3 regions of the Pseudomonas sp. NPDC077451 genome follow, and region 3 is predicted to be linked to each of the others. Evidence: riboswitches for the same ligand, from Rfam matches in the RefSeq annotation. Region 3 holds a riboswitch; each other region holds the start of a gene.
The links. Region 3 has a riboswitch for cobalamin ahead of btuB (TonB-dependent vitamin B12 receptor). Riboswitches for the same ligand answer to the same signal wherever they lie in the genome.
Positions count from the first base shown of each region.

Region 1: it holds a riboswitch for cobalamin, as region 3 does, so the genes downstream of both, cobG (precorrin-3B synthase) here and btuB (TonB-dependent vitamin B12 receptor) in region 3, are expected to answer to the same signal.
Region 2: it holds a riboswitch for cobalamin, as region 3 does, so the genes downstream of both, ACIGHL_RS12625 (energy-coupling factor ABC transporter permease) here and btuB (TonB-dependent vitamin B12 receptor) in region 3, are expected to answer to the same signal.

Region 1 covers NZ_JBITVX010000006.1:282,052-290,478, forward strand. The annotation lists gene ACIGHL_RS12635 (precorrin-2 C(20)-methyltransferase) at 1-429, opposite strand, end outside; gene ACIGHL_RS12640 (precorrin-8X methylmutase) at 429-1,055, opposite strand; gene cobG (precorrin-3B synthase) at 1,048-2,382, opposite strand; cobalamin riboswitch at 2,483-2,683, opposite strand; gene cbiE (precorrin-6y C5,15-methyltransferase (decarboxylating) subunit CbiE) at 2,757-3,962, shown strand; gene ACIGHL_RS12655 (cobalt-precorrin-6A reductase) at 3,959-4,705, shown strand; gene ACIGHL_RS12660 ((2Fe-2S) ferredoxin domain-containing protein) at 4,759-5,475, shown strand; gene ACIGHL_RS12665 (substrate-binding periplasmic protein) at 5,579-6,319, opposite strand; gene ACIGHL_RS12670 (SDR family oxidoreductase) at 6,521-7,363, shown strand; gene ACIGHL_RS12675 (VOC family protein) at 7,360-7,794, opposite strand; gene ACIGHL_RS12680 (YciC family protein) at 7,869-8,427, opposite strand, start outside.
Region 2 covers NZ_JBITVX010000006.1:271,985-281,279, reverse strand. The annotation lists gene cobJ (precorrin-3B C(17)-methyltransferase) at 1-1,259, shown strand, start outside; cobalamin riboswitch at 1,305-1,503, shown strand; gene ACIGHL_RS12625 (energy-coupling factor ABC transporter permease) at 1,540-2,190, shown strand; gene cobF (precorrin-6A synthase (deacetylating)) at 2,215-2,985, opposite strand; gene ACIGHL_RS12615 (vWA domain-containing protein) at 3,020-3,718, opposite strand; gene ACIGHL_RS12610 (magnesium chelatase ATPase subunit I) at 3,700-4,713, opposite strand; gene cobN (cobaltochelatase subunit CobN) at 4,933-8,664, opposite strand; gene cobW (cobalamin biosynthesis protein CobW) at 8,671-9,295, opposite strand, start outside.
Region 3 covers NZ_JBITVX010000001.1:448,311-459,465, reverse strand. The annotation lists gene ACIGHL_RS02155 (cobyric acid synthase) at 1-230, opposite strand, end outside; gene cobD (threonine-phosphate decarboxylase CobD) at 227-1,219, opposite strand; gene cbiB (adenosylcobinamide-phosphate synthase CbiB) at 1,212-2,123, opposite strand; gene bluB (5,6-dimethylbenzimidazole synthase) at 2,120-2,770, opposite strand; gene ACIGHL_RS02135 (cobyrinic acid a,c-diamide synthase CobB) at 2,767-4,062, opposite strand; gene cobO (cob(I)yrinic acid a,c-diamide adenosyltransferase) at 4,109-4,720, opposite strand; gene ACIGHL_RS02125 (hypothetical protein) at 4,717-5,286, opposite strand; gene btuB (TonB-dependent vitamin B12 receptor) at 5,322-7,229, opposite strand; cobalamin riboswitch at 7,307-7,523, opposite strand; gene ACIGHL_RS02115 (metallophosphoesterase family protein) at 7,683-8,486, shown strand; gene nhaD (sodium:proton antiporter NhaD) at 8,535-9,800, opposite strand; gene ACIGHL_RS02105 (hypothetical protein) at 9,962-10,282, opposite strand; gene ACIGHL_RS02100 (C40 family peptidase) at 10,353-10,883, opposite strand; gene ACIGHL_RS02095 (C40 family peptidase) at 10,967-11,155, opposite strand, start outside.

The DNA of each region.
Region 1 (8,427 bases), on a different contig from region 3:
TGAGCAAACTCCGGGCACGACCTCGACCGGATAGTCCGCTGCCAGGCGGTCGTGCAGGTACATGTAGGAGCCGTAGAAGAACGGGTCGCCTTCGCAGATCACCGCCACGTCGCGCCCGGCGTCGAGTTCAGCGGCAATCTGCACCGCGCAGGTGTCGTAGAAATCGCTGATCACATCCTCGTAGGAGAACGGCGGGGCGAGCTTTTCGGTGGTGACCGGGTAGACCAGCGGCATGCGCTGCTGGCCGTCGGTCAGGTGCTGCTCGATGATCCCGAAGGCGTTGCCGCCCTGGCCCTTGCTGGCTTTTGCCTTGGCCACGAAATACCCGACCACAGCCGCGCTCTGCAGCAGGCGCAGGGCTTTCAGCGTGATCAGTTCGGGATCGCCCGGGCCTACACCCAGCCCGATCAGCCGTCCTTTGCCTTCCATCACTCCACCTCCGTCGCGAGGGCGTTGACCGCAGCAACCGCCATCGCACTGCCGCCGCGCCGGCCGCGCACGACCACATAGGGCACGCCGCGGCTGTCCGCCGCCAGCGCGTCCTTGGATTCCGCCGCGCCGATGAACCCGACCGGCATGCCGATGATCAGCGCAGGCTTTGGGGCGCCGGCATCGAGCATTTCCAGCAGGTAGAAGAGCGCGGTCGGCGCGTTGCCGATCACCACCACGCTGCCTTCCAGATGCTCGCGCCAATGCTCCAGCGCAGCCGCGGATCGGGTATTGCCCAGCGTCTTGGCGAGGTCCGGCACGCCGTCATCATGCAGGGTGCAGACGACCCGGTTGTTCTTCGGCAAGCGCGGCCGGGTGATGCCTTCGGCCACCATGCGCGCATCGCAGAGGATCGGCGCGCCGGCCTGCAGCGCGGCACGGCCGGCCGCCCCGGCGCCTGGAGAGAAGGCGAGATCGCTGACGATGTCGACCATTCCGCAGGCGTGGATCACCCGCACGGCGAGCTTTTCCATGTCAGGCGGAATCGCGCTGAGATCGGCTTCTGCACGAATGGTGGCGAAGGAGCGCCGGTAGATTTCCTGACCGTCGCGGATGTAATCAAGCATGGGTGCGTCCCGTTGCGTGGTGCTGGGCGAGCCAGGCGCCCGCTTGGTCGATGTTCATGGGGGGTGCCAGTGGTTGGCCGAAACCGGCCACATTCGCGGCGCGCTCGTAGAGCTGATAGCGGCCGTCGCCGACTGCAAGCAGCGTGTAAGGCGCGACATGCGCAGCCGCGCAGGAGCGCGAGCAACCGCTGAGGTGTACGTGCGGGTGCGCGCCGTGCTGTTGCAGGCAGGCCGCCAACTCCAGAGCGTCGTGCTTGGTGTCGGCCAGCCCGCGCGCGCAGCCGGCAGAACCGGTGCAGGCAATCAGGTTGGCCAGGGGGGCGGCTCTATAGGTAAGCAACCCGACTTGCCTGAGGGCTGCGAGCACGTTGTCCGCCTCGTGGATCTGCACGTTTGGAATCAGCAGGCTCTGCCATGGCGTGAGTCGCAGGCTGCCGTCCCCGTGCCGCTGGGCCAGCTCGGTCACGGCGTGAAGCTGTCCGGCATCGATCCGCCCCAGCGGCGCGCTGGCCGCAACAATCGCCAGCCCTCGCTGGCGTTGCGCGACGATGCCAAAAGGCGCGTCTGCCGCCGGGGTTTGCCGCTGCCAATTGGCCGGCACGGGCGAAAGAGCAGTGGGCAGGCGTGCCTGTACCCGACGCAATAGCTCCTCGGCCGGGATGCATTCGAGCAGCTGGCGCATGCGGCTCTGCTCCGGGCCAGCGCACTCGAGAAAGGTCAGCAGCATCGCCTCGACCAGCTGCACGGCGTCGGTCGCAGCGACCATGCCGATAGGCTTGCCGGTCGGATAGCCCGCCAGCCCGAACACCAGCTGCTGCGGGGTGCCGGGAAGGGCGCGCAGCCAGAGGTCATGGGCGTGCTCCAGCATGCACAGGCTTTCGCCGCCATCGAGCTGAATGGCGAACTTGGCGGACAAGGCGTGCAGCGCTCGGTTGTCCTGTAGCAGGGCCAGCAAGTCTTCGGCCAGTGGCCGGGTGTCCATGTGCTGCTGGCGATCCAGGCCTGCAGCGGGGCTCAGCATGAGATTGCGTACGTCGTCGGCATCGGCCACCGACGGGCCAAGACTCGCGTCCAGCAGTGCGCGGATTAGGTCTTGCTCCGATTCGGCCCGTACGCCGCGAATCTGCAGGTTGCTGCGGTTGGTCAGCTCGAGCACGCCACTGGCATGGTGCTGAGCTGCTTCGGCGATCACGCGCGCCTGATTCGCGGCAAGAACGCCGCCGGGTAGCTTGATTCGGCAGATGCCACCATCCAGCGCCTGCACGATGCGCAGCAGGCCAGGGCACGCGCTGGGGCGTGGAACGGGCAGTTCAGTCATGGGAGGCATGGTCGCGCACGGTGTCACCTGAAACTAAAGACGCGGCGACCAGACCGGCAGAGTTCGGTGAACTCCGTTGGCATCGGTACACCCCGCCCGATGTTGGCACTCGCGACCAGCGTCGTCGGCAGGTCTCCTGGCTGACAGGTCATCATCATCCGCGGCCTTCCCGGTTTCCCAGTGGCATGCGTGCGGAGGATTCGCTGTTTACAGTTGCGGGGGCAGCTCGGTCACGATCATGAGATCGCTCCGTATTCCCTCTTAGGCCCTTGGCGTAGTCGCGGCGGGCACCGACGAAGGCGCTATTATGCCCGCTTTGCCCGACGACGCGACAGCCAAGCCTGTCGCCTGACGAAGGCTTGGCATAGTGATGGAGAGGCGGGATGACGCCCTGGTTGACGGTGGTGGGTATCGGCGAAGACGGCTGGGCCGGGCTCGGCGAAGCGGCTCGACAGGCGCTCGATGAGGCAACACGCATCATCGGCGGTGATCGGCAGCTGGCGCTGTTGTCCGACAATCTGCAGGGCCGGGGAGAACGCTGGCCGAGCCCGTTCAGTCTTGACCCGGTCCTGTCACGCCGGGGCACCCCGCTGTGCGTATTGGCAAGCGGCGATCCGATGTTCTATGGCATCGGCGCCACCTTGGCGCGACAACTGGATGCCGCTGAGATGCGCGTGTTTTCAGCGCCGTCGTCCGTATCTCTGGCGGCGGCGCGCCTTGGCTGGCCATTACAGGAGACGGAGGTCGTTTCCCTGGTCGCGAGGCCGCTCGCGGCGCTGAACGCCCGGATGTTTCCCGGTGCCCGCCTGTTGATCCTGTGCAATGACGGAACGAGCCCCGCGCAGGTGGCGCAGTTGCTGGCGAGCCGCGGTTTCGGCGCAAGCCGTTTGACCGCGCTTGAGCATCTGGGCGGAGCAAAGGAACGCCGCCTGGACTCACTCGCCACGGAATGGTCCTTCGATGCCATCGCCGATCTGAATCTGCTGGCCGTCGAATGCATGCCCGACGCGGATGCCCAGTGCCTGCCGCTCACACCCGGTCTTGCCGATCACCTCTACCGACACGACGGCCAGCTGACCAAACGGGACGTGCGGGCGCTGACCCTGGCCCGCCTCGCACCCATGCCCGGCGAACTGCTGTGGGATGTCGGCGCCGGCTGCGGCTCTATCGGCATCGAATGGATGCGTGCTCATCCCAGTTGCCGCGCCATCGCGGTAGAGGCCGATGCGGGGCGTCAGGCCCATATCGAACATAACCGCGACGCGCTTGGGGTTACCGCATTGAAATTGGTGGCCGGTCACGCACCGGAGGCATTGGCAGACCTCCCCGAGCCGGATGCGATCTTCATCGGCGGCGGCGTCACGGTTGCGGGTGTGATGGAGCATTGCTGGGCCAGCCTGAAGCCCGGTGGGCGGTTGCTCGCCAATGCGGTGACCCTGCAGAGCGAGGCGCTGCTGATGAGCTGGCGTGAACGCATTGGCGGCGAGTTGACCCGGATATCCGTGGCGCATGCGCAGCCGCTAGGCGGTTTCGACACCTGGCGTGGGGCGTTGCCGATCATGCTGCTGCAGGTCGAGAAGCCGCGATGATTCGCATCCTGCTGCTCGGCGGTACGGGCGATGCTTTGCGCCTTGCGCGGAGCCTCGGTCCACCGCATGTCTACAGTCTCGCCGGCCTGGGCCGCGTGCCCGACGACCTCAAATGCCAGGTCCGCGTCGGCGGCTTTGGCGGTGCGCAAGGGCTGGCAGCCTTCATCGCGGCGGAACGTATCGAATTGCTGGTCGATGTTACGCACCCCTACGCGGCGCAGATCAGCACTAACGCAGCAATCGCGGCGGAACAGGCAGGAATTCCATGCTGGGCCTTGCGACGACCTGTCTGGCAGGCCGGTAGCGGAGATGATTGGCGCGAAGTGGATGACTGGGATGAGCTGATCGCGGCCATGAGCGACTTCCGCCGGCCCTTCTTCACGCTCGGGCGCGAGCCGCTGGCGCACCTACACGAGACCCCAGAACACCAGCACTGGACGGTGCGTTGCCTGGATGCTCAGCCGGCCGCTGATCGCGCCGAGATCATCGGCGACCGCGGCCCCTTCAGCCTTGAAGCCGAGCGTCAGCTGTTCGAGCGGTTGGACTGCGATGTGTTGATCAGCAAAAACAGCGGCGGCGATTCCACCGAACCGAAACTGCAGGTGGCTCGCGAGCGAGGCCTGCCGGTGTTGCTGCTGCGCCGGCCGATGCTCCCGGCGGTAACCCGGGAATTCATGCGCCGGGATGATCTACAAACAGCGCTCATGGCTCTTGGCGTCATCACCGGTGGTGCTACCGCCTGATCGCTCACCTTCGGCCGTCGCTGCTAGACTGCGCGCCGCTAAGGAGAGAGCCAATGACTACCGCTGTTTCACCCTACGCACGGGTCCTGTTCGCCGGCCCCGATCTGTCCGCAGGTTCTTTCGCCGAGGTATTCAGGGCGCGTCTGGCCACGCTGCGCGGCGAGCAAGCACTGCGGGATGTGATCGATACGGGTTCGGGCTACGGCCCGCTTTGGCAGGCGGTCCGTGAAAGCGCTCGACCGCTTCTGGTGATCGACCTTGAGCCGCAGAGCAGCAGTGCCCATCTCGACTGGCTGCGCAGCGAACTCATGCAATTCGAGGGTGCTGATCGCATCTTCGTAGCCAGCGCGATCGGTACTGCGGAGGCGCTGCCCGTCGAAGCGGCCTGCGCCCTGATCGAGCGAACGGAGCTGCACCTGCCGTGCACTGAAGTTGCACCGCTTCCAGCCGTGCACGCCTGGTCGAAGATCCCGCTGCATGAGCATCGTGTGCTGCTGTGCAATGGTCCACGCTGCACCCGTCGCGGTGCGTTGCCGCTCTGGAAAGGGCTGCGGGAAAAGCTCAAGGCTGCGGGCAAGCTCGAGTGCGAGGGCGGCGTGCACATCACCCGCACCCAGTGTCAGTTTCCCTGCGATCAGGGCCCGACGCTGAGCGTCTATCCGGCGGGCAAGTGGTACCGCGTGCGCAACGAGGCGGAGGTGACGCGCCTGGTCGACGAGCTGTTCGTCGGCGGGCGTGAGGTGCCCGAGTTGCTGATGCCGAATCAGTAACCAGGCGAGGCGCCTTGATCACCGGGCAGGGCCTGAGAAACGCTCGGCAAAGGTTGGAATGCGCGGTATTGCCTTGGCGAGCGGCCTGCGCCCTGGAACGCCGCTACTCCTCCGGTAGGTCGAGGTCTTCACCGGCTGCTGACATCTCGGCATAGGCTCGGTCCAGTGAATCGACGACCGCCTGGCTGTCTTCAGTGTGGCGGGACACGATGAAGCGAATGGCGACCTTATGCAGCTCCACATGGGGAAGCGCCTCCATGCCGAGGCGATTCAGGGCCTGGCTCACCGGAACCTCGTAGTCGAGCAGATAGTCCGCACGGCGGTGTTTCAACATCTCCAATGCTGAGGTATGGGTGGCCGTCCGGTGTAGGCGAATCTGCAGCTGCGGGTCGTGCAGCATCTGGTTCACCTGTGGCCAGTAGTTGTAGCCACCAATGATGATGACGCCGCGTTTCCGCAGGCTGCTTGGCATGGTCGGGCGTGGGGTGTCGGGCCGGTGATAGAGGTTGAGGCTGATTTGGGCGAGGGTTTCCCGACCCTCCAGGGTGTCGGCTTGCAACTCAGGTTTGCCCGGCGCGCCGGGCCAGATATCGACAGTGCCGTTCTGCAGGGCTGCGTACAGCCGGGCACTCGGCAGGCCGCGGAATTGCGCCTGAAAACCTGCGTGGGCGAGTACGCGCCGAGTGAGATCGACCAGGGGGCCGCTTGGGCGCCCTTGGGCATCGCTGTAGATGGCTGGGGGAAAATCGTAGTAACCGACGGTCAGGGTTCTCGGCGCCTCGGACGAGGCAACGCAAGGCCCCGCCAGAGCCGCTGCAATCGGTATCCAGAATAATCGCTTCAAGGTAATTCACTGCCCCTTGTGGTTCGCGCGTAGGCAAAGCATGGTCGCCACGCGCCCGGCTGTCCAGAATGGACATTTGAGCACCGACACACCAGCGCCGCGACCATGCCTCAGCAGATAGAAAACAGGCTGGCTATGCTGAGGCTAGAGCGTACCGTGCCTATCGGGGTCGATTACCCGGATGACTCGATGGAGAGGTCTATGTATCGCAAGGTATTCACCAGCAAGGTGTTTGATCGCAAAGTGGTGCTGATTACCGGCGGCTGTGCCGGCATCGGCCGTGCGCTGGCCGAGCGGATGGCCCAGGCCGGTGCCAGGGTCGTGATCTTCGACCTCGATCAGAACGCCATTGACGGGCTGGTACAGCACCTTACAGACCATCACAACGCTGACGCGCTAGGGCTGCGCTGCGATGTGTCGGATGCCGCTGCGGTGCAGCAGGCCATTGCGCTGGTGGTGGAGCGCTTCGGCGGTATCGACGTGCTGATCAACAATGCGGGTATTACCCATCGCAGCCGGGTCGCCGACACCAGCCTGGCGGTGTTCGAACGGATCATGGCGGTCAACTTTTACGGCGCGTTGCATTGCACACAGGCGGCCTTGCCGAGCCTGGTCGCCCGTGAAGGACAGATCATCGTGCTCAGTTCACTCTCGCAATACGCGCCGGTGCCAGACCGCGGCGCCTACAACGCCAGCAAACATGCGCTGCATGGGTTGTTCGAAACCCTACGCAGCGAGCTGACCGATACCGGTGTCAACGTGATGCTGGTGTGTCCGGGGTACACCGCGACGGATCTGCGCAAGAACGTATTGATTGGCGATGGCTCTACCGCGCCACAGCCGGTTTTGACGGTGGGGCGCGTGGCGTCGCCGCAGGACGTGGCGGAATCCATCTATCAAGGCGCGTTGAAGCGGCGACGGTTGCTGGTGCTGTCGAACCTCGACTGGCGGGCTCGGCTGGTGGCGCGCTGCTTCCCACGCACCTTCGAGCACCTGCTGTTGCCGCGGCTGGCCGGTGCTCGGACTTCATCCGGCGCGGGCTAGGCGGTCGGCGCGTCGCTGTAGAGCTCTTGAGCCAGCTTCATGTCCCAATAAGCGGCCTCGATCTTGTGGCCGTCCAGGTCGCGCACGAAGCAGCCGTAGTAGGGCTCGCCATATTCTTCACGCGGGCCGGGTGCGCCTTCATCCGTGGCGCCGGCAGCCAACGCGGCGCGATGAAACGCATCGACCGAGGCCTTGTCCGCTGCGAAGAAACCGATATGGGTGCCGTTCCCGATGCTGGCTGGTTGGCCATCGATCGGCGTTTGCAGCCAGAACTCAGGGTATTCACGCCCCCAGGCGATCGCGCCCGGATGGGCCATGATGCGCTTACACCCGAGCGTGCTGAGGATCTGATCGTAGAAGGCAGCGGCTTCATCGAAGCGATTGCTGCCGAGGGATACGTGGGACAGGATGCTGGGGTTCTGGTCGGTCATCGGTGCGGCCTCCTTGACGGGTGGAGACCAAGCCTAGTTCGTCAAATCGGGGTCTGCCGCCTTGCCGATCAACGTTATTGCTTCTGATCGCCGCCCGGTTCGCTGCAAAGCATGAAGCAGCGGAACAGCACCACCGTCGCCAACAGCTGCACCAGCCCAACCACACTGTCGACCACCACGGCGAGCGCTCCAGGCGCTGTCTCACCCGCCCAGAACTGTGCGGCCACCCAGGCTTCCAGAAGCCACAGCGGCACCAGCACGACGAGGATGCAGCCGAGAATCAGCAGAAAATGTCCACGGGTCTGCAGGAAGCTTTCCCTCAGTGCCGCCAGCGGACTCAAGCCGCGCATCACCAGCAGGTATTCGGCAAAGGCGATCTTGACCATGATCCACAGCCCCGGCAGCACGAACAGCGAGGCGCCGAGCATGATCAGCAAGGTGCCCAGCCCGGCCAGTACCGCCATCGACGGCCATAGCGGCAATGCACGCATCATCACCTCGCGCAGCGGCGGTGCATGACCGCGGCTGCGCGCATCGAGGAACAGGATCAAAGCGGCGATATACAGCGGGTAGAAGACGAGTCCGATCAGCAGCTCCTGTGCCGGCATGGCACCTTTGCCGAACAGATGGTCG
Region 2 (9,295 bases), on a different contig from region 3:
CCTGCTTGCTCTCCCCGCCCCCCGGTTATGTGCTGGCGGATCTGGACCAAGGCAAACGCTTTGTCAGTGATCTGCTGGCGGGCGCGCCGGTGCGCGTCGAAGGCCCGGCGCCCTGGCTGGATGAACTCAGCCTGCCGCTCGACCCGCACGCGCAACACCGGGTGACCGTCAGCCCGCTCAGGCAGGAAGACGCGTCTACCCTCTGCATCCACCCCAAGCAGGTTGCGATCCATGTCGAACACGGGGGCCCGGCGCTGGATGCCGAGGTGCACCGACTGATCGATGAGTCCGGCGTTTCTCTGCACAGCCTCGCCTGCCTCATCGCTCCGCTCGACCTCATGACCGACGCCGATGTGCAGTACACCGCCAACCAGCTGGGCCTGCCGATCCGCTTCAGCGATGACATCAAGCAGCTGCCGCCGCAGCACAGCCGCAGCCAGCGCGCACAACTGTTACTGGCAGATGAGCCCATCGACATAGAGAAGATCGGTCAGCCACGCGGCTCGCTGACGGTGATCGGCCTCGGGCCCGGCGCACCCGAGTTCATGGTGCCTGCGGCGCGGCAGGCACTGGACGAGGCGCAGGACCTGCTCGGTTACGAAACCTATATAAAGATGGCCGGCCCGCTAAGGCCAGGCCAGGTCAGCCACAGCAGCGACAACCGCGAGGAGCTGCAGCGTGCAGCCCACGCCTTCGAGCTCGCTGCCAGCGGCCGGCGGGTGGTGGTGATTTCCTCCGGTGACCCCGGCGTGTTTGCCATGGCGGCCGCGGTACTGGAAGCGCTCCACGCTTCAAGCGACCCACGTTGGCACGCAGTGAATCTGCAAGTGCTACCAGGGGTTTCGGCGGCGCTTGCCACCGCCGCCAAAGCCGGCGCGCCGCTTGGCCACGATTTCTGCATGCTCTCGCTATCGGACAATCTCAAGCCCTGGGCCATGATTGAAAAGCGCCTGGAGCATGCGGCAGCGGCCGATCTGGTCATGGCCTTCTACAACCCCATTTCCAAGGCGCGACCCTGGCAGCTCGGCCGGGCCCTGGAGATCATCCGTCGACAGCGCGCTCCGGAAACCTTGGTGGTGCTGGGCCGCGACATAGGCCGTCCAGCCGAAGCACTGACGGTAACCAGCCTGGGAGAGCTCACGCCCGAGCAGGTGGACATGCGCACCCTGGTCATCATCGGCTCGTCGCAGACCTGCCGGTTCGCCAAACCAGACGGAGGCGACTGGGTTTACACCCCCAGAAGCTATCCGGCCTCCTGAACCGAGCCCGCGTTTTAGACGTGCTCAATACAAGCAAACCCATTACCCTAGCGGCGCTTGATGGTTCTGCCCCAAAGGCAGAGGCAAGAGGGAAGCAGGTACGCCCACAGGCTATTCCTGCGCTGCCCCCGCAACTGTGAACGGCGAGTTCACCTGCAATGAAGTCACTGGCCTGATCGGCTGGGAAGACGCAGGTGCACGACGACCCGCGAGCCAGGAGACCTGCCATCAGCGTGCCGATACCGGCGCCTTTCAACTCGCATCCCTCGGAGGGAGAACGATGCATATCGAACCTGGCGTACTCAACGCCGCAAAAATCGTCTTTGCCAACGCTGCTGCCGTTTCCACATTGGCAGTGTTCCTGCCCAAGCTGATGTGGCGGCCGGATATCTGGATCAAGACCCTGCTCGCCGCGCTGTTCTTCTCCATATTCATGGAGGTCTTTCACATGCCGGTTGGCGCCTCGGAGCTGCACTTCGTGGGTGCGTCGGCGGTGTACGTGATTTTCGGATTCGTGCCGACGCTGTTCGGCTTCGCCATTGGCCTGCTGTTGCAAGGGCTGCTGTTCGAACCGACCGATCTGGTGCACCTGGCAGTCAACTCGCTGTCGCTGATCCTGCCGCTGATCGCCGCCCATGGCCTGCTTGGCCGGCACTTCTTCGCTGAAGGCGGGCGCGTTATTCGCTGGGCCGAAGTCGTCAAGTTCGACGCGGCCTTCTATGGCGGCGTGGTGCTGATGGTCGGTTTCTGGCTGTCGCTGGGTAACGAACCCACGCCGCTGCAGAATTGGGCGTTGTTCGCTGTGTCCTACCTGCCGCTGGTATTGCTCGAGCCGCTGTTTACCTGCCTGGTGGTGCGCACGCTCAAGCGCAACGCGGACAACCCGCTGATCAGCCGCTTCACCACGGTCAAAACCCTCGCAACCGCCTGATCAAGGCTCGCCCGGCGCTGACGTTCAAGCCTCGTCAGCGCTGCGGCGACGCAGCAGATAGCTGTCCATGATCCAGCCATGCCGCTCGCGCAACTCGGCGCGGGTGCTGCGAATCTCCTCCGCAACCTCCCCTACCTTTCCCGCAATCAGCACCTCATCCGCAGTGCCCACGTATGCGCCCCAGTAAATATCCATCTCCTGATCGACGAACAGGCAATAGGTGTCCCGCGCATCGAGCATCACCAGCACGCTATCCAGCCCCTCAGGAAAGCCCTCGGCCAAACGCCGGGCCGGCATGACCTGAAAAGCCTGGCCGATGCTGTTGAAGCAGACCTTATGCCGGGCCGCTAGCGCCTGCAGACTGGTGATGCCGGGAATCACCTCGTAGGTGATCGGCTCCGGGCTGGCTTGCACGATGTCCTCGACGATACGCAGCGTGCTGTCATACAGCGCAGGATCACCCCAGACCAGGAAGCCGCCCACCTCACCCTCGGCCAGCTCATGGTGAACCATCTGCTCGAACACCCGCTGCTTGTCCTGATTGAGATCGACAACGGAGGCCCGGTAGTCGGCGACACCTCGAACGCGCTCGGGGCATTCGGCTTCGACGAAGCGATACCCCGGCTGTTCGATGAAGCGCTCGCAGATGTGCTTGCGCAGGTGGATAAGCGAATCCTTCGAGGCGCCCTTGTCCATCAGGAAAAACACGTCGACGCGGTTCAGCGCCTTGATCGCCTGTACCGTCAGGAAATCGGGATCGCCTGCGCCAATGCCAATGATCAACAGGGTCTTCACGGGGTTAGGCTCCATTGCGCTAAAGGTTTGTCGTTTAGATAGGGTGATTCAGGGTCGCGAGCGTATCGATGTGTCGATACTCCGCGCCCAGTTGTTCGGCCAATTGCCGTGCGCGGCCTAGGCGAATCGGCGAACTCTCGATATCCACCAGCAGGGCCGGACAGCGGCTTGGATCCAGGGCTCCCGCGTCACGCAGCCGGCCATCCGTGAGGATCAGCAGCCGATGCTGCTCGGCGGGCTTCAGACGTTGTCGACGCGTCTGCCAATCGGCCGCCTGCTGCAGTGCGTCCAGCAAGGGCGTACCGCCTCCGGCACCAAGATCAGCCAGCCATTGCTGCTGTGCAGTTGAAACCTTGCGACCCGGCCACACCCAGTCGGCGCGCGTTCCGTTGGCTTGCATCAGAGCCAGACGGACACGTTGACGCCGGGCCTGCTCGAAGACTTCACCGAGCAGCCCCTTGGCCTTGCTCAGCGCGCCGTGTCGACGCGTCGAGCCCGAAGCATCGACGATGACCAGCCACAGCTCGCTTGCCCGGAGGCTGCGGGGGCGCATCACCAAATCTTCACGGCGGTGCGGTCGCCCGTTGAGCAAAAAGGTGGCTGCCCAGTCGATCCGTCCCGCGGCACCACTGCGAGCGGCGCCCTGCCGACCACCGTTAAGGCTGCCCGGTGCTGCTCGTGCATCCGCGCCGCGGGCGCTGGGTGGGCGGATGCTCAGGACTTTTTTGGCCATTGCGGCGGCTCTCGACGAGCGCCAACGGGCTGTGCCTGGGCCGGCAACTGCCCCCAGTCACCCGCGCCCTCGTTTTGCTGCCGAGGCGCGCCGGGCTGGTCGGCCTCGCGTGGGGGCGGTGATTGCGGGGCAGTCGATGGAGGAGTCGCTTGCCGCTGACGATGGCGCAACACGAAACCGGCGACGGCCTCGATATCTTCATCCTCGATTCGAGCCGAGGCGCGCCAGGCCGCATGAGCACGGGCCGCGCGCAGCCAGACCAGATCCGCGCGCAAACCATCGACCTGAGCTGCAAAGCAGCGCTGACTGATCTGCTCCAGTGCGGCATCGTCCAGCGGGATGTCCAGCAAGAGTGTCCGAGCGCTCTGACAGCGCGTTCGCAACGCCTCCTGCTCAACCGACCAGCTCGACAAGAATCCATCGGGGTCGGCATCGAAACCCAGCCGCCGGCGCACGATTTCCGCTCGCTGAGCGGGCTGCGGCTGGGCGTCGAGCGCAACGTTCAAGCCGAAACGGTCGAGCAGCTGCGGACGCAGCTCGCCTTCCTCGCTGTTCATGGTGCCGATAAGGACGAAGCGCGACGCGTGGCGATGGGACACGCCGTCACGTTCGACGTGATTGACGCCGCTGGAGGCTGCGTCGAGCAACAGGTCGACCAGATGGTCCGGCAGCAGATTGACCTCATCGACATAGAGCACACCGCCGTTGGCCTTGGCCAGCAAACCCGGAGAAAACTCGGCGCGGCCCTCACCCAGCGCGGCGTCGAGGTCCAGCGAGCCGACGATGCGCTCCTCACTGGCGCCCAGCGGCAAGGTGACGAACTGGCCGCTCGGCAGCAGGTCCGCCAGCCCGCGCGCCAGGGTCGATTTGGCCATGCCGCGAGGCCCTTCGATCAACACCCCGCCAATCGCCGGATCGATCGCGGCCAGACACAGGGCCAACTTCAGATCATCGGCACCCACCACGGCGGCCAGGGGAAAGTGACTATCGGGCATGGCAGGCATCCGTAGGGGCAAAGAGGAATATGTAGGGTGGGTTAGCGGCGCAGAACTCGGGACAGCGATACGCAAGCGATCGTGACGCGCCGCGTAACCCACCACGCGATGGCACGTGCTGCACCGATGGCGGGTTACGCCACGTCGATATCATGCAGGCATAGAACGACCGAGACTTGCGGCTAACCCATTCCAGTGATTCAAAGGAAATGCCGGGACTCATGATTCCTCACTGTCGATCAGCAGGTTTTCCAACGCTTCCCGATAGTCGCCGGGCTCCTCCCAGAGCCCGCGCTGCTGGGCTTCCAGCAGGCGCTCGAGAATGTCTTTCAGCGCCTCAGGATTATGCTGCTGGATGAACTCGCGGGTGTCGCCGTCCAGTGCATAGGCATCGGCCAATAGCGCGTACTGGTGATCGTCGATCAGTTCGGTGGTGGCGTCGAAGGCGAACAGGTAGTCCACCGTGGCAGCCAGTTCGAACGCGCCCTTGTAGCCGTGGCGCTTCATGCCGGCGATCCACTTGGGGTTCGCCGCACGCGAACGCACCACCCTGCCCAGCTCTTCTTTCAGGCTGCGGATTTTCGGGTTATCCGGCTGGCTGTTGTCTCCGTGGTAACTCGCCACCGATCCGCTGCGCAGCGTTTCGGCGGCGGCCAGCATGCCGCCCTGGAACTGGTAGTAGTCGTTGGAATCGAGAATGTCGTGTTCGCGGTTGTCTTGGTTCAGCAGCACGGCCTGCACCTGCTGCAACCGCTCGGCGAAACGCGCTCGCGCCGGTACGCCTTCGTCGTCCTTGCCATAGGCATAGCCGCCCCAGTTCAGGTACACCTCGGCGAGGTCCTCGCGGCTTTGCCAGCGGCGGTCTTCGATGACGTTCTGCACACCCGCGCCGTAAGCACCCGGCATCGAGCCGAAGATTCGCCAGCCGGCCTGGCGCCGCGCTTCCGGCTCATCGAGGCCGCCGTCTTCAAGTTCGAGCGATTCGCGCCAGACTCGCGCTGACAGCGGGTTCATATCCTCTGGTTCGTCGAGATCGGCCACCGCCTGCACCGCCTCGTCGAACACGCGGATCAGGTTGCTGAAGGCATCGCGGAAAAAGCCGGAAACCCGCAGCGTCACATCCACCCGCGGCCGACCCAGCTCTTCGAGCGGCACGATATCGAAGCGCTCCAGACGGCCACTGCCTGATTGCCAGACCGGTCGCACGCCCAGCAGCGCCATGGCCTGGGCGATATCGTCGCCACCGGTGCGCATGGTCGCGGTGCCCCACATGGACAGGCCAAGTTGGCGCAGATAATCACCGTGATCCTGCATGTGCCGTTCGAGCAGCCGCTCGGTCGCCTGCACGCCGATTCGCCAGGCCGTAGGCGTCGGCAGGTTGCGCACATCGACGGTGTAGAAGTTACGCCCCGTCGGCAGCACATCGATACGTCCCCGGCTCGGCGCGCCGCTGGGGCCAGCAGGGACGAAACGGCCCTGCAACGCGGCTAGCAAGCCGGCCATTTCTTTGCTCCCACAGCTGTCGAGCAATGGCGCGATCCGGCCTCGCAGCTGCTGCACCACGTCACGACTGGCGGGCCCGACACCTGCGGATTCGCTTTCGATCATCTCCAGCGCCAGCAGCTCCAGCCGCTCACGGGTATCGCCTGCGGTGCGCCAGAGGCTAGCGTCGCAGTGTGCCAAGGGGTCCGGACGCGGCCCGTGCCAGGGCGCCGCCATGTCGCAGTCGATGGGATCGAAGCCCAGGGCCAGATCATCGGCCAGAGCGCGCAGCAGACTTGCATTGGCGCCCTGCCCGTCACCACGCGGAATACGCAGCAGCGCAAGCAGGGTGTCGCGCCGCAATTGCCCACCAGGCGACTCGCCGAATACATGCAGGCCATCGCGGATCTGCGACTCTTTCAGGTCGCAGAGGTAGGCATCGAGCTGCGGCAGCCAGCTGTTCGGATCGTCGCTGAGCTGCAGCCCAAGCTCGCGGTCGAGGTTGGCCGCGCGTACCAGGGCCAGGATCTCGCTGCGCAGTTCCGTCGCACGGCGCAGGTCGAGCTGGCTAGCTTCGTAGTACTCATCGGCCAATCGTTCGATGTCGCGCAGCGGGCCGTAACTTTCGGCGCGGGTCAGCGGCGGCATCAGGTGGTCGATGATCACCGCCTGGGTACGCCGCTTGGCCTGGGCGCCTTCGCCTGGGTCATTGACGATGAAGGGATAGATATTCGGCAGCGGGCCGAGCACCACGTCCGGCCAGCAGCAGTCGGAGAGGCCTACGCTCTTGCCCGGTAGCCACTCGAGGTTGCCGTGCTTGCCGACGTGGATCACCGCGTCGGCGGCGTAGCGCGTACGCAGCCAGCCATAGAACGCGAGGTAGCCGTGCGGTGGCACCAGATCGGGGTCGTGGTACATGGCGGCCGCGTCGAGCTGATAACCGCGCGCCGGTTGTATGCCGACAAAGGTCGAACCGAAACGCAGCCCGGCGATCATCAGCCGGCCGGCACGAAACATCGGGTCCTGCTCTGGCGTGCCCCAGCGTTCGATCACCGCCTGCTGGTTGGCAGCCGGTAGCTGATCGAAGAACGCTCGGTACTCCTCCAGGGCCAGGCTCTGGGCACAAGGCCGCAGGTCGAGGTTATCGAGGTCGTTGGTGACGCCACCGAGCAGCTCATGGATCAGCGCGGTGCCGCTGTCAGGCAGATCGGCAACCGGATACCCCTGCGCCTGCAGCGCACGGAGAATGTTCAGCGCAGCGGCCGGGGTATCCAGCCCTACACCGTTGCCGATGCGGCCATCTCGTGTGGGGTAGTTGGCCAGGATAAGGGCGACGCGCTTGTCACTGTTCGACAGTCGCGCCAGCCGGGTCCAGCGCCAGGCCAGCTCTGCCACGTGGTCCATGCCCGGCAGATGCGGCTGGTAGCAGATCACGTCGCTCTGGCTGCGCTCGCTGCGCCACGCCAGGCCCTTGAAGCTGATGGGTCGGGTGATCAGCCGGCCGTCCAGCTCCGGCAACACGACATGCATCGCCAGGTCACGCGAGCCCAGACCCTGGGCATTGGCCTGCCACTGTTCATGATTGTCCAGCGCGCAGATGGCCTGCAGCACCGGCACGTCCAGCCGAAACGGCCGCAGGTTTGGCGCATCCGGGCTGGACTGGGCGAAGCCCGTGGTATTGATGATCACCGCGGCGCCGCTCTGCTCCAGCCAGGTTTCGACCTGCGTCAGACAAGCCGCCTCCTTCAGGCTCGCAACTGCGATGGGCAAGGGGTTAAGCCCTTGGGCCGTCAGCCTCTCGCAGAAGGTATCGATAAAGCCGGTGTTCGCCGCCTGCACCTGGGTGCGATAGAAGATCAGGCCAACCACCGGTGCATCCGCGCGCCAGTCGCGCTGCCAGTCAGCCAGCGTCGCGGATGGATGATGCGGGTGATAGATCGCCACCCGAGCCAGCGCCTCAGGCTCATGCCAGGGGTAGTCACGGCCCAACCAGCGGCTGGCGATGCAGTGATAGAACTGCCGCGCGTTGTCGACACCGCCCTGGCGCAGGAACTGCCACAGCCGGTGGCTATCCTCGGTCGGCACATTGCCGAGCTCGCTCAGTTCGGGATCGGCACAGTCATCGCCCGGGACCATGATGACGGTAGCGCCGCGCTGGCCCAGCTCCACCAGCCGCTCGATCCCGTAGCGCCAGTAACTGACGCCACCGTGCACGGAAATCAGGATGACCTTGGCGTGCTGCAACACCTGCTCGACATAAAAGTCGATCGACGCGTTGTTGCCCAACTGCGCCGGGCTCGCCAGCCGCAGGCTGGGATAGTTCTCGGGCAGCTGGCCAGCGACCTCGGCAAGCAGTGACAGGTGCGAATCCCCCGTGCACAGCACGACGATTTCCCCAGGCGTCTGGCCCAGGTCGGCGATGCTGTCGGCCGGCAATTGCTGGCCGGGCTGGGTGCGCAGCAGATGCACGACCGGTCAGCCCGCCAATGCAGCGTTCAGTTCGGCATCTATCGCCGATGGGTCGAGTGACTGGCCGATGATGATCAGCCGACTGACACGGGCCTCACCGGCCTGCCAGGGACGATCGAAGTGCTTGTCGAACCGTTGCCCGACGCCCTGCAACAGCAGGCGCATGGGCTTGCCCGGAACCGCGGCAAAGCCCTTGATGCGCAGGATTCCGTGCTTGATCACGGCGCTCTTCAATACTTGCATCAGCTTGTCTTCAGGCACCTCCGGCAGCTCGACCGCGAACGAGTCGAAGGCTTCATGATCGTGTTCTTCATGGCCTTCGAGATCGTGATGAGTCTTGCGCCCATCGATGTGCAGTTCGGTTTCGCAATCGAGACCCAGCAGCACGTTCAACGGCAGCTCGCCGCCGTGCGCCTCGATGACCTTGACTCCTTCGGGAAGCTCCTCGGCCACTTCGCCACGAACGGCCGCCAGCGCGTCAGGGCTCAACAGGTCGGCCTTGTTGAGAATGACCAGATCGGCGCTGGCCAGCTGATCGGCGAACAATTCATGCAGGGGCGATTCGTGATCGAGATTGGGATCGAGCTTGCGTTGCGCATCGACCTGATCCGGGAAGGCGGCAAAGGTGCCG
Region 3 (11,155 bases):
AGGATGGGATTCATGTCGGTATGCGGCGACAATCCTGCGGCCTGGGCCTGCACCGCTTGTGCGCGGCCGATCTCGCCGCCGTCGGCGGTTACCGCGCTGTTCAGTGCCATGTTCTGCGGTTTGAACGGCACGACGGCGACACCTTGGCGCTTGAGCCAGCGACACAGCGCGGTCACCAAGGTGCTCTTGCCGGCATCGGAGGTTGTGCCCTGAACCATCAAGGTGCTCATGCGCTCAACGCCTGATAGCTGCTCAGCGCCCGCGTCAGCCTCGCCCATCCCGCTTCGTCCGCCGGCAGCCCGAAGCGCACACTCGGCGGATAAAGAAAGCGGCGCACCAGAATGCCCTGGCAGGCTAGAAACTCACGGAGCATCGTCGCCTCCTCCGTCACCACCCAATGGAAAAGTCCGCAGCCGCCGGCTGGTGGCAACCCGTGCGCTGAGAGCAGCTGTGCCAGACGCGCGCTGTCGCCGAGCAGGCGCTCGCGTTGACGACGCTGCCCGTCGCGATCGGCAAGCAATACGGTGCCAATGAAGCGTGACGGGCCAGCAATCGGCCATGGCCCGAGTGCATCGCTCAGCACAGACAGCAAACTCTGTTCCGCCAGCACGAACCCGAGCCGCGCACCGGCCATACCGAAAAACTTGCCGAACGAGCGCAGCACAATCAGCCCCGGCAAATGGCTATGGGGCGCCAGGCTGTGAGACGGGGTCGGATCCATGAACGCTTCGTCAACGATCAACCAACCGCCACGCTCGGCGAGACGGCCGTGCCAGGCGAGCAGTTGCTCCGGCGGTAAAAGGCGGCCGGTGGGGTTGTTGGGATTGACCACGACCAGCACGTCAAGCCCATCGAGCGCCCGCGGCACACTGCCCTCGCTGAATTCGCTGAGACGATGCCCTTCGCGGCGCCAGGCCTCGGCATGTTCCGCATAACAGGGCGAGACGATTCCGACCTGCAATGGCCTGCGCAAGCGCGGCAACATCTGGATCGCAGCCTGGGAACCAGCCACTGGCAACAGCGAGGCGGCACCAAAATAGCCCTGCGCAGCGGTCTCCAGTTCGTCTACGGTTTCCGGCAGGCGCAGCCAGGCGTCGGTTGGAATGGCCGGCAGATCGAAACCGTATGGCGCAATGCCGGTAGATAGATCCAGCCAGTCCTGCAGCGGTATATCAAAGTGCTCGGCCGCCCTACGCAGTTTTCCGCCGTGCTCAAGCATCCAGCCAACCTCCAAGCAGCAATGCCAGCAACCAAAGACCGACGCCGGCCCAGACCATGTCCAGTGCGCGCTCGATGTCTCGAGCCTGAGGCGCTTCGCCTTCTCCAAGCACCGGTCTGTGATGCAGCTCGCCGTGGTAGACGGCTGGACCGCCCAACGCCACGCCTAACGCACCGGCGCCAGCAGCCATTACGGGGCCGGCGTTGGGGCTGTCCCACAGCGGCGCTTGCGTGCGCCAGCAACGCCAGGCACGGCGCGTATGGCCGAGTAATGCATATGTCAGCGCAACCAGCCTGGCCGGAATGAAATTCAACACATCATCGATACGCGCCGCGGCCCAGCCGAATCGCTCGAAGCGCTCATTGCGGTAGCCCCACATGGCATCGAGTGTGTTGCTCAGCCTGTACAGCACGACACCGGGTGCGCCTGCCAGCACGAACCAGAACAGCGCGGCAAATACCGCATCGCTACCATTCTCCAATGCCGACTCGGTCGCGGCTCGGGCGACGCCCTGCTCGTCGAGTTCGCGTGTATCGCGGCTGACAATGAAACCGACGCGCTGGCGCGCTTCAGCCAAATCACCCTGACGCAGGGCCCGTGCTACCGGCAGCAGATGGTCGCCAAGGCTGCGCAGTCCCAACGCCATGTAGAGCAAGCAGATCTCAACCAGCCAGCCAACAGTCGGCAACGAACCGAGCAGCCACGCCACTGCCGTCAGCGGCAGCACGGCGAGGCACCAGGCGGTAACGCCATGGCTGCGCCAGCCGCGACCGCCGGGGCCGTTGAAGTGATGCTCGAGCCGATCGGCCAGCTTGCCGAACGCAACCAGGGGATGGCCGCGACGGGGTTCGCCGAGCAGTACGTCGAGTGCAACACCGCCCAAGCAGCTCAGGGCAACGCTCATGACTGCTGGCCCCAAAGGTTGTCGAATAGCAACTCACAGAGCGGTCGCGGCTCGGTCCAGCCTTCGAGCGCAAGCATTGGCGCAGGATAAAACTCAGCCACCGGCCCCAGGCAGATCACCGCAACCGGCTTGGCCCCAGCGGGCATCTGCAGCAGATCCGCCAGTGCCTGGGGATCAAACAGCGATACCCAACCCATGCCCAGGCCCTCGGCCCGCGCAGCGAGCCAGAGATTCTGGATCGCGCAGGCGGCCGAAGCGAGGTCCATTTCCGGCAGCGTGCGACGACCAAACACGTGTGTCTCGCGGCCATCCATCAGCGCGACGACCAGTAGTTCGGCGCAATCGTGAATGCCCTCGACCTTGAGCTTCATGAATGCCTCGCCCCGCTCGCCCAGCGCAGCGGCAGTGAGCAAACGCTCCTCCTCGACTAGCCTGGCAATGGCGCTGCGCAAGTCGGGACGGCTGATGCGAAGAAACCGCCAAGGCTGCATCAAGCCCACGCTAGGCGCCTGATGCGCGGCCTCGAGCAGGCGCGCCAGCAACTCGGGTGCAACCTCGCCTCCGCTGAAATGCCGCATGTCACGACGTTCGCCAATCGCCCGGTAAACGCCGGCGCGCTGCTCCGCGGTAAAGGCAAACTCGCTCATGGACTGAGCATCGCCGCAGCCGCGAACGGGTCGGACGGCATGTAGAAATGGATGTAGGAAGCCGTCAGCCGGTCCTGCCGGTAAACCGCCTCGGCCGTGCGCTTGTAATTCGGACATTCACCCCGCGCCAGCGGCTGCATCGGCGACTCAAGGGAGGAATGGTGAAAGGTGTGGCCGCGCAGGCGCCCTTCCGGCAGCTGTACTTCCTGCAGCGCCATCGCGGTATAACGCTTCTGCATCGTCGCTTCGCCGGGCATCAGGCCAAGCATGCTTTCACGCACCCCATCCTGGCCGGTCAGGCCGTCGAGCAGATAGAGCATGCCCCCGCACTCGGCAAGGGTCGGCTTGCCCGCCTCGTGATGGGCGCGTATCGCCTCGGCCATCGTGCGGTTACGGCTCAATGCCCGCATGTGCAGCTCCGGGTAGCCGCCCGGAAGATACAGACTGTCGACTGCGGGTAGGCGGGCGAATCGCAGTGGCGAGAAGAACAAGAGTTCTGCACCGAGCGCTTGCAGCAGGTCGAGGTTAGCCTGATAGACGAAGGAGAAGGCAGCGTCACGTGCCACACCGATACGCACACCGCTCAACAGTTTCGGCAACGTCTCGGGTGCCGGTGGTGGAAAGCTGATCGCCGTCGGCATTCTGCAATCCGCGCTCGCCGCCAGAGCGTCGGCAGCCGCGTCGAGCCGGGCGTCCAGATCTGCCAGTTCCTGCGCCTGTACAAGCCCCAGGTGGCGGCTGGGCAGGCCTACCGAATCGCCGCGTGGCAGGGCTCCGAACCAACCAATCTGCTTTGGCAAACAGTCGCGCAGGATCTCGCCATGGCGGCTGCTGCCGACCCGATTGGCCAACACACCGGCAAACGGTAGATCCGGCTGATAGCTGGCCAAACCGTGAGCCAGCGCGCCGAAGGTTTGCGCCATGGACGATCCATCGACCACCGCCAATACCGGCACGCCAAACTGCCGCGCCAGATCGGCAGCCGACGGCGTGCCGTCAAACAGTCCCATCACGCCTTCGATGAGGATCAGGTCAGCATCACGCGCCGCTTCCCATAGCAGGCGTCGGCTTTCCGCCTCCCCCACCATCCACAGATCGAGTTGATAGACCGGGTGGCCACTGGCACGAGCCAGCACCATGGGATCGAGGAAATCCGGACCACACTTGAAGACACGCACACGTTTGCCTTGGCGCGTATGCAAGCGAGCCAGGCCAGCGGTCACGGTCGTTTTACCCTGGCCGGAGGCTGGCGCGGCAATGAGCAGCGCCGGGCAGTCATGTGGCGTATTCATTGCCCTCCCCAGCGTTCAGCAACTGCGTATGCCTTGATTGCAAACATCAGAACTCGATTCCCTTCTGCGCCTTCACGCCAGCTTTGAAGGCATGTTTGACCAGGCTCATTTCAGTCACGGTGTCGGCTGCCTCGATCAAACCCGGCGGCGCGCCGCGGCCGGTGACCACCACATGCTGCAATAGCGGTCGCGACTCGATATCAGCGAGGATCGGGTCGAGTTCCAGATAGCCGTACTTAAGCGCGATGTTCAGCTCATCCAGCACGACAAGACCAATGTCCGGATCAGCCAGTAGCTGCGCGGCGACGTTCCACGCCTCCTTTGCCTTGGCGATGTCACGCTGGCGGTCCTGGGTTTCCCAGGTGAAGCCTTCCCCCATCACGTGGTAGCGGACCTCATCAGGAAAGCGACGAAAAAAGCGTTCTTCGCCGGTACTGGCCGCGCCCTTGATGAACTGAACCACGCCCACCTTGATGCCATGGCCGAGTGCGCGGGCGACCATGCCGAACGCCGAGCTGCTCTTGCCCTTGCCGTTACCGGTGTGCACCAGCAGCAGGCCGTACTCGTCCTGCGCTTCGGCGATCTTCTCGTCGACGACTGCCTTCTTGCGTTGCATCCGTGCCTTATGGCGATCATCGCGTGCGCTGAACTCATTCATGCGCGAGCGCCTTCACGCTGTGCGCTCCAAGCACGCAGGCCGGCGAACAGGACCGCTGCGGTCCCCACATACAACGCCAAGTTACCCAGGTAGCGCGGGTAGTAGACGCCAATGCGCTCGGCCAGCTGCGCCAGGCTCGGGTCTGGATAGCGGCCGGAGAAAAACAGAAAACCGCCGCCCGAAAACAGGTAGCACACGAAGGCACTGAGCACCACGACGCCCGCCAGCAATGCCAGGCTACTCAGGTGGTCACGGTGCAACCGCGCATACATCCGTCCGCCGAACCACAGCGAGCCGTAGGCAGGCACCAGCATCCAGTACGCCGGTGACATGCAGTAGCTGCTCACGCCCTGCCATTCGATGGCGGCGAAATCCAGCAGCGACGCCTCGACGAACAAAGCCGGAAACACCCAGCGCGGCGACAACAGCACGCCCGCGAGGAAGAACACCGCCCAAGAGGCGCTTGGCAGGTTGACCGAAGCGAAGTGCTGGCCACGGGTCATGGCCATCAGTGCGACCAACGCAATACCGACAGCCAGTTGGGCTCCAGGGGACAATTTGATCATCGGTGTTCTCCTTGGGGCGAAGCGCCGAAGCGCGATTAAAGTGCCTGGTAGCGAACCGTGAAATGGATCGCGCGGCCGGGCTGTTCGTAGGTCTGGGCGGTTTCGTAATCGCGGTCGAACAGGTTGCTCAGTTTTGCCTGCAGTCGCCAGGCATCATCGAGACGGTATTCGCCACGCAGATCGACCAGGGCATAGCCGGGCAAGCGCTCGGCTTCGGTGTTGCTGGATTTGTCGAAACGCTCGCTTGCGGCGTACAGCGTCGTGCCGACAGCAAAGCGCCCAATGGCACGGTCCAGGTCGACATTCAGCGTCCGTTTGGCGCGACGCGGCAGCAAATGCCCGTGATTGGCCTTGCTGCGATCCTGCGGGTCGAGGAAGGTCACCGAGCTGACGACATCCCAGCCCAGCAGCTCGGTGCCGACAACGCCTTCGATCCCGCGAATACGCGCCACGTCGACGTTCTGGGGCTGCATGGGACTGCTTCCCGTCCAGACAATCAGATCCTCAATCTGGTTTTCGAACGCGTTGAGGCTCCACTCGCCCCATTGCTGTTCACCCTTCAGGCCCAGCTCATAGCTTTGCGACTCTTCCGGCAGCAGGTCAGGATTGCCAGCCGTGAAGCCGGTGTCTGGTGCATAGAGATCATTGAAAGTGGGCGCCTTGAAAGCCGTGCCGTATGACGCGCTCAGCATCAGGTTGTCGCGCAGGTCATAGCTCCAGCCGAGATTGCCGGTGTCATGGTTCCCGAACTGCTCGTTGTCATCGCGACGCAGGCCAGCCAACAAGCCGTGGCGGCCGAAGCGGCCCTGATACTGCAGGTAGGCGCCCTTGTTATCGCGGGCGTCCACTGCATAGTCGTCCGTGACGTCGATGCGGTCTTGCTGGTAATCAAAACCCAGGGTGAGCAACTGGTCGTCGGCCACACTGAAGTCGTTCTGCCAATTGAAAGAATCACGCTTGGTGTCAAAGCGAGAATAGAAACGACCGTCGCGGAAGTTGTCAGTGTTGTCTTCGCTGTGACCGGCCTGCAGCGTCACCAACCACGGTTCGAGCGGCTTGAATCGTGCCCGGCCACCGATGACTTGCTGGCTTCCGTCGCTATAGGCGAAGCGACCTGTCGCACCTGAGGTAGACCGAGAGTCGTAGTCACTGTGGGTGTCGACGTGCAGCCAACTGCCGTCCAGCTCCAATCCATTGTCGAAGCGATATCCACCTCGCAAGGCACCGGACAGCTCGCGATAGCCGTCCGCATCGGGTTCGTAGGAGCGTGGTGCTGACGGCCGATAGGCCCTTGAATTGATACCGTCGGTTGACGCGCTCGCCACGCCGAGATTGAACCATCCGGCACCCTGGCTACCGGATATGCCAGCGGTACCGTCGAAGCTGGAGCGGCTGCCCGCGCCAGCGGAAAAATAGGGCTTGAACCCTTCGCCCTCTCCACGCCGCGTGAAGATCTGCATGACGCCGCCTACCGCTTCCGAACCGTACAGGCTGGAACGAGGGCCGCGGACCAGTTCAATACGCTCGATTTGCTCGACCGGAATGTTCTCCAGCGATGCACCGCCTGATGTGGCCGAACCGATTTTCACCCCATCGACCAAAACCAGCAGATGCTGGCTGCTGGTGCCACGTACATAGACGGCCGAAGTCTTGCCACGGCCGCCGTTGGCGGCCACATTGACGCCCGCGAGGCCGCGCAGCAGCTCGGAAACGCTCTGCGCCTGGCTGCGTACAATCTGTTCGCGAGTAATGACGCTGGTGGAAGCAATACGGCTGAGCGCCTGCTCGGTGCGCGTGGCTGTAACCACCTGGTCGTTGAGGTTCAGCGGTTGGACCGGCTGAGCATGGGAAAGCGAAACATAGCCAAGCAGCAGGCACGCCGCTGAGGTGTTGAGGGTCTTGCAGATCAAGTCCAGGTCTCCGTCGTGCCCGCCGCACGACATCAGTCGATAAGGGCAGACGGAGAATGCGAAAGGAGCGCAGGTGCAAGCAGCCGCACCCCGATCAGCGCCCGCCGCCCTGCCGTGGAATGCGACAGGCCGGTCTCCGGGCTTGCGAGCGGATGCCTTGCATCCCGGAACCGCGGCCTTCCCATGCCTGTGGCACAGTGGCTGTGAGCGGTGTCCTGTCTCGCCTACCGTTGCGGGGGCAGCGCCGGAATCTTCATCGAATGAACCGGCTTCCCTGTTTCACCCATTGGCTTTTAGCCAGGGGGCACCTGAAGCAGCGCGGAGGTTAGTCCAAGGCCCTGCACAGCGCAACCGAAAGCGATCAGGGCCAACGCCGCAACACGTTTCGATACCGCTGCCTGCGATTTACCGGAACGCCGGGCGCCGAATGGCTTCGAATGCAACAATGCCACCCGTCACGCACACCAGACGAGAAGACGCCCACCCATGACCAGCATCGTGCAGATTTCCGACACCCACTTCGGCACCGAAGAGGCCGCCGTCGTGCAAGCCATGGAAGACCACGTGCGCGAGCATGGCGCGGATCTGCTGATCTTTTCCGGCGACATCACGCAGCGCGCCAAGGCCGGACAGTTCGCCGACGCCCAGGCCTTCGTCCAGCGCTTGCATGGTCACGGCATCCCGGAAACACTGGTGATTCCGGGTAACCATGACATCCCGCTGTACAACGTCTTTGCTCGCTTCCTCATGCCTTACCGCAACTACCGTCGCCACTTCGGTGAGGATTTGGAGCCAACCTTCGAGAATGACGAGGTGTTGGTGATGGGTCTCAACACTACCCACCCGCGACGGCACAAGGATGGGCTGGTGACGGACGAGCAAGTGCAGGCCGTGACGCGGCGGCTCAAGCAGAGCGATCCGAACAAAGTGCGTATTGTCGTGGCGCACCAGCCTTTCGGCGCGATGGTGCTGAGCGATCTGAGCAATCTGCAGCACAACGCCGATGCTGCGCTGCACCGCTGGGCCGATGAAGGATTGGACCTGGTTATGGGCGGGCACATTCACCTGCCCTATGTATTGCCGTTGTCCAAGCAGTACACCGCGTTGTCACGGGAGATCTGGATGGTTCAGGCCGGAACCACCCTGTCATCACGAGTCCGTGGTACATCGCCGAACTCGTTCAATCGCATGAAGCTGCACCCTGGCGCCGACAAGAAGGTCTGCGTCGAACGCTGGGACCTGCTCGATGATCAATTCGTGCTCGGCTCGCACTTCAACCTGCACTGGTAAGCGCGGCAGCTCACCCAACGGCTATGAGCGACCGCGCCCAAGCGCGACTCAGCCCAGCGAGCCCGCCACTACCAGGCCGGTCAGATAGACGCCAGCGAAGCCAAGATTGAATGCGATGAACAGATACAGGCTGTACTTGAGATAGCTACCGAAGGTCAGCCCCGGCACCTTACTCATGGCCACAATGCCCGCCGCGGACCCGATGACCAGCAGCGAACCGCCCACGCCGACTGCATAGGTCAGTACCATCCACTCGGCAATCCCCATCTCGAGCCCGGACTTCAGCAGTGCAGCGGTCAGGGGTACGTTGTCGATCGCAGCAGACAAGATGCCCATCAGGTAGTTGGCCACCACTGCAGGCACCTGATCGTAGATTTGCACCAACCCATCGAGCACATTGATTTCCTTGAGCATGCCGACCAACAGCAGGATGCCGAGGAAGAACAGCAGGGTCTCGAATTCGACTTGGCGCACGTATTCCAGAATCGGATCGGTTTCAATGTCATCGCTGAAGAAGCGCGCCACCAGAAACATAATCGACAAGCCGGTCAGGAAGGTCAGCACGGGCGGTATCTGGAAGAAGAAGTTACCAGCGATGGTGCACAAAATGGTGCCAAGGAAAATCAGTGCGATGGCAATATCAACCCGGCGGACATCGGTGCGATGGCTTTCCACCACCACCTGACCGTTCATGCCCAGCGAGAGCATCGCCGCCAGCAGCATCACCGCCAGGAACGCCGGAAGCGCCAACAGCAGCAGTTGCAGAATCTGTACTTTCCCGGCAAGGAAGATCATCAAGGTGGTTACGTCACCAGTGATCAGCGCCACGCCACCCGAGTTCACCGCAAACACGACCAGCGCCGCGTATTTGATCGTCTTTTCGGCGCTGAGCTTGAGCGACATGATCAGCGTGATCGATACCAGCGTGGCGGTAATGTTGTCCGCCAACGAGGAAAACACGAAGCAGAACGTCGCGGTCAGGAACAGCAGCTGCCGTTCGCTGATTTGTTTTGGCAGGACCAGATAGATCAGGTTTTCAATCAACCCTTTCTTGTTCAGATAGGCAACGAAGGTCATCGCGGCGACGAGGAATATCCACAGCCCGGCGATTTCGGCAATGTTCTCGTTGAGGCTTTCCAGAACCAGATCGCGCTCGGCGCCTTCTGGGGAAAAAATGAACAGCAACATCCAAGCAAAGGTTCCAAAGAACAGCGTGACCTTGGCTTTGTTGATGTGGGTGATTTCTTCAAGAACGACACCGAGCAGAGCGGCCACGGCAAGGCCGATCAGCACATACTGAAGTATTTCAGGCATGGGGCACCTAGAGCATAAGGGGAACGGTCTGTGCGCAGGATGCGCACCCGAGAAGTTGGGGCGCCGATCATAGCCAAAGTGCGACAACTCGACACCTGGCAAATGTCAAACCGGAGAGTATTTCGAATTATTCCGACGCACTGACCCAGACACTGTCGAAACTAATGGCGCGGCACGAACCCGGCCGGCTTGGTCGACAGCCAGTCCACAAAGGTGCGCAGGCCTGGATCGGCTAATAATGCGTCGCGGCTGTTATAGCGGAGCGCCAGCTCCTTCTCGCTGAACAGGCGATGAATCTGGTTATGACAGGGCCGGCAGACCCAGAGTGTTGCGGTGATTCGCTCTTCGCGCCCGAAGCGTTTGCGTACGTAGCTTTTGCCATGTAACGCCTTGGGAATCAGGTGATGGCGGGTCAAAGGCGTCTGACGTAGGCACAGCTCGCACGCTTCAGGTGGGTCAGGCAAACGCAGGAGAGGTGCCATCGAAAGATTCCACAGTCGCAGCCCCAAGCAGAAAAGTGGCCGCGCCTGTCATGTTCAGCTCCAGCCAGCGTTACGGATTTTGTGCGAGACGCTCACTGTCGAGCACGCGCTTGGCGCTGAGGTAGTTCTTCTGCCAGTAACCGTTGGAAAGACTGTCCAGACGTACCGTTCCGCCGGTTGAGGGCGCATGGACGAAACGTCCTTCGCCGACATAGATGGCCGCGTGGCTGACATGGCGCCCGCCGCTGGTGGCAAAGAACAGCAGATCACCCGCTTTCAAGTCATTACGCCTGATAGTGGCGCCCCGCATGGCGTTCATCTCGCGAGTCGTACGTGGCAAAGCGACACCGGCCGCGCCTCGGTAGACATAGTTGATCAGACCGCTGCAATCGAAGCCGCCATCCGGGGTGTTGCCGCCGTAGCGATACGGCGTACCGACCAGACCCAAAGCGGAGAACAAAACCTCCTCAGCTGTGCCGGGAAACTGTTGGGGTGGTGGTGAAGGCGCGGCGACGATGGGCTCGACCGGTGCTTGGCTGGAACAAGCAGCAAGCAGCATCGCGGCCAGCAGAACAGCTGTAGAACGAGCCAGAGAAGGCATGGCAGAGCAGTCCAGGCAAATGAGCCATCACTCTGCCGGCATGCGGAAGTGGATGCAAGCCTGATGCGGGCCTATCTCAACACTCAGTGATGAGTGGGGATGGCGCTTGAGTTATGGGCGAGCGCCAGGACACGCTTGGCCTGCATGAAGCTGGAACGCCAGTACTTGTCATCAAGGCTATCGACGCGAACGCCGCCGCTGCGACTGCTGGACGAGTGAATGAACCGGTCGCCGCCAATGTAGATGCCGGCGTGGCTGACCTGGCCGCGCCC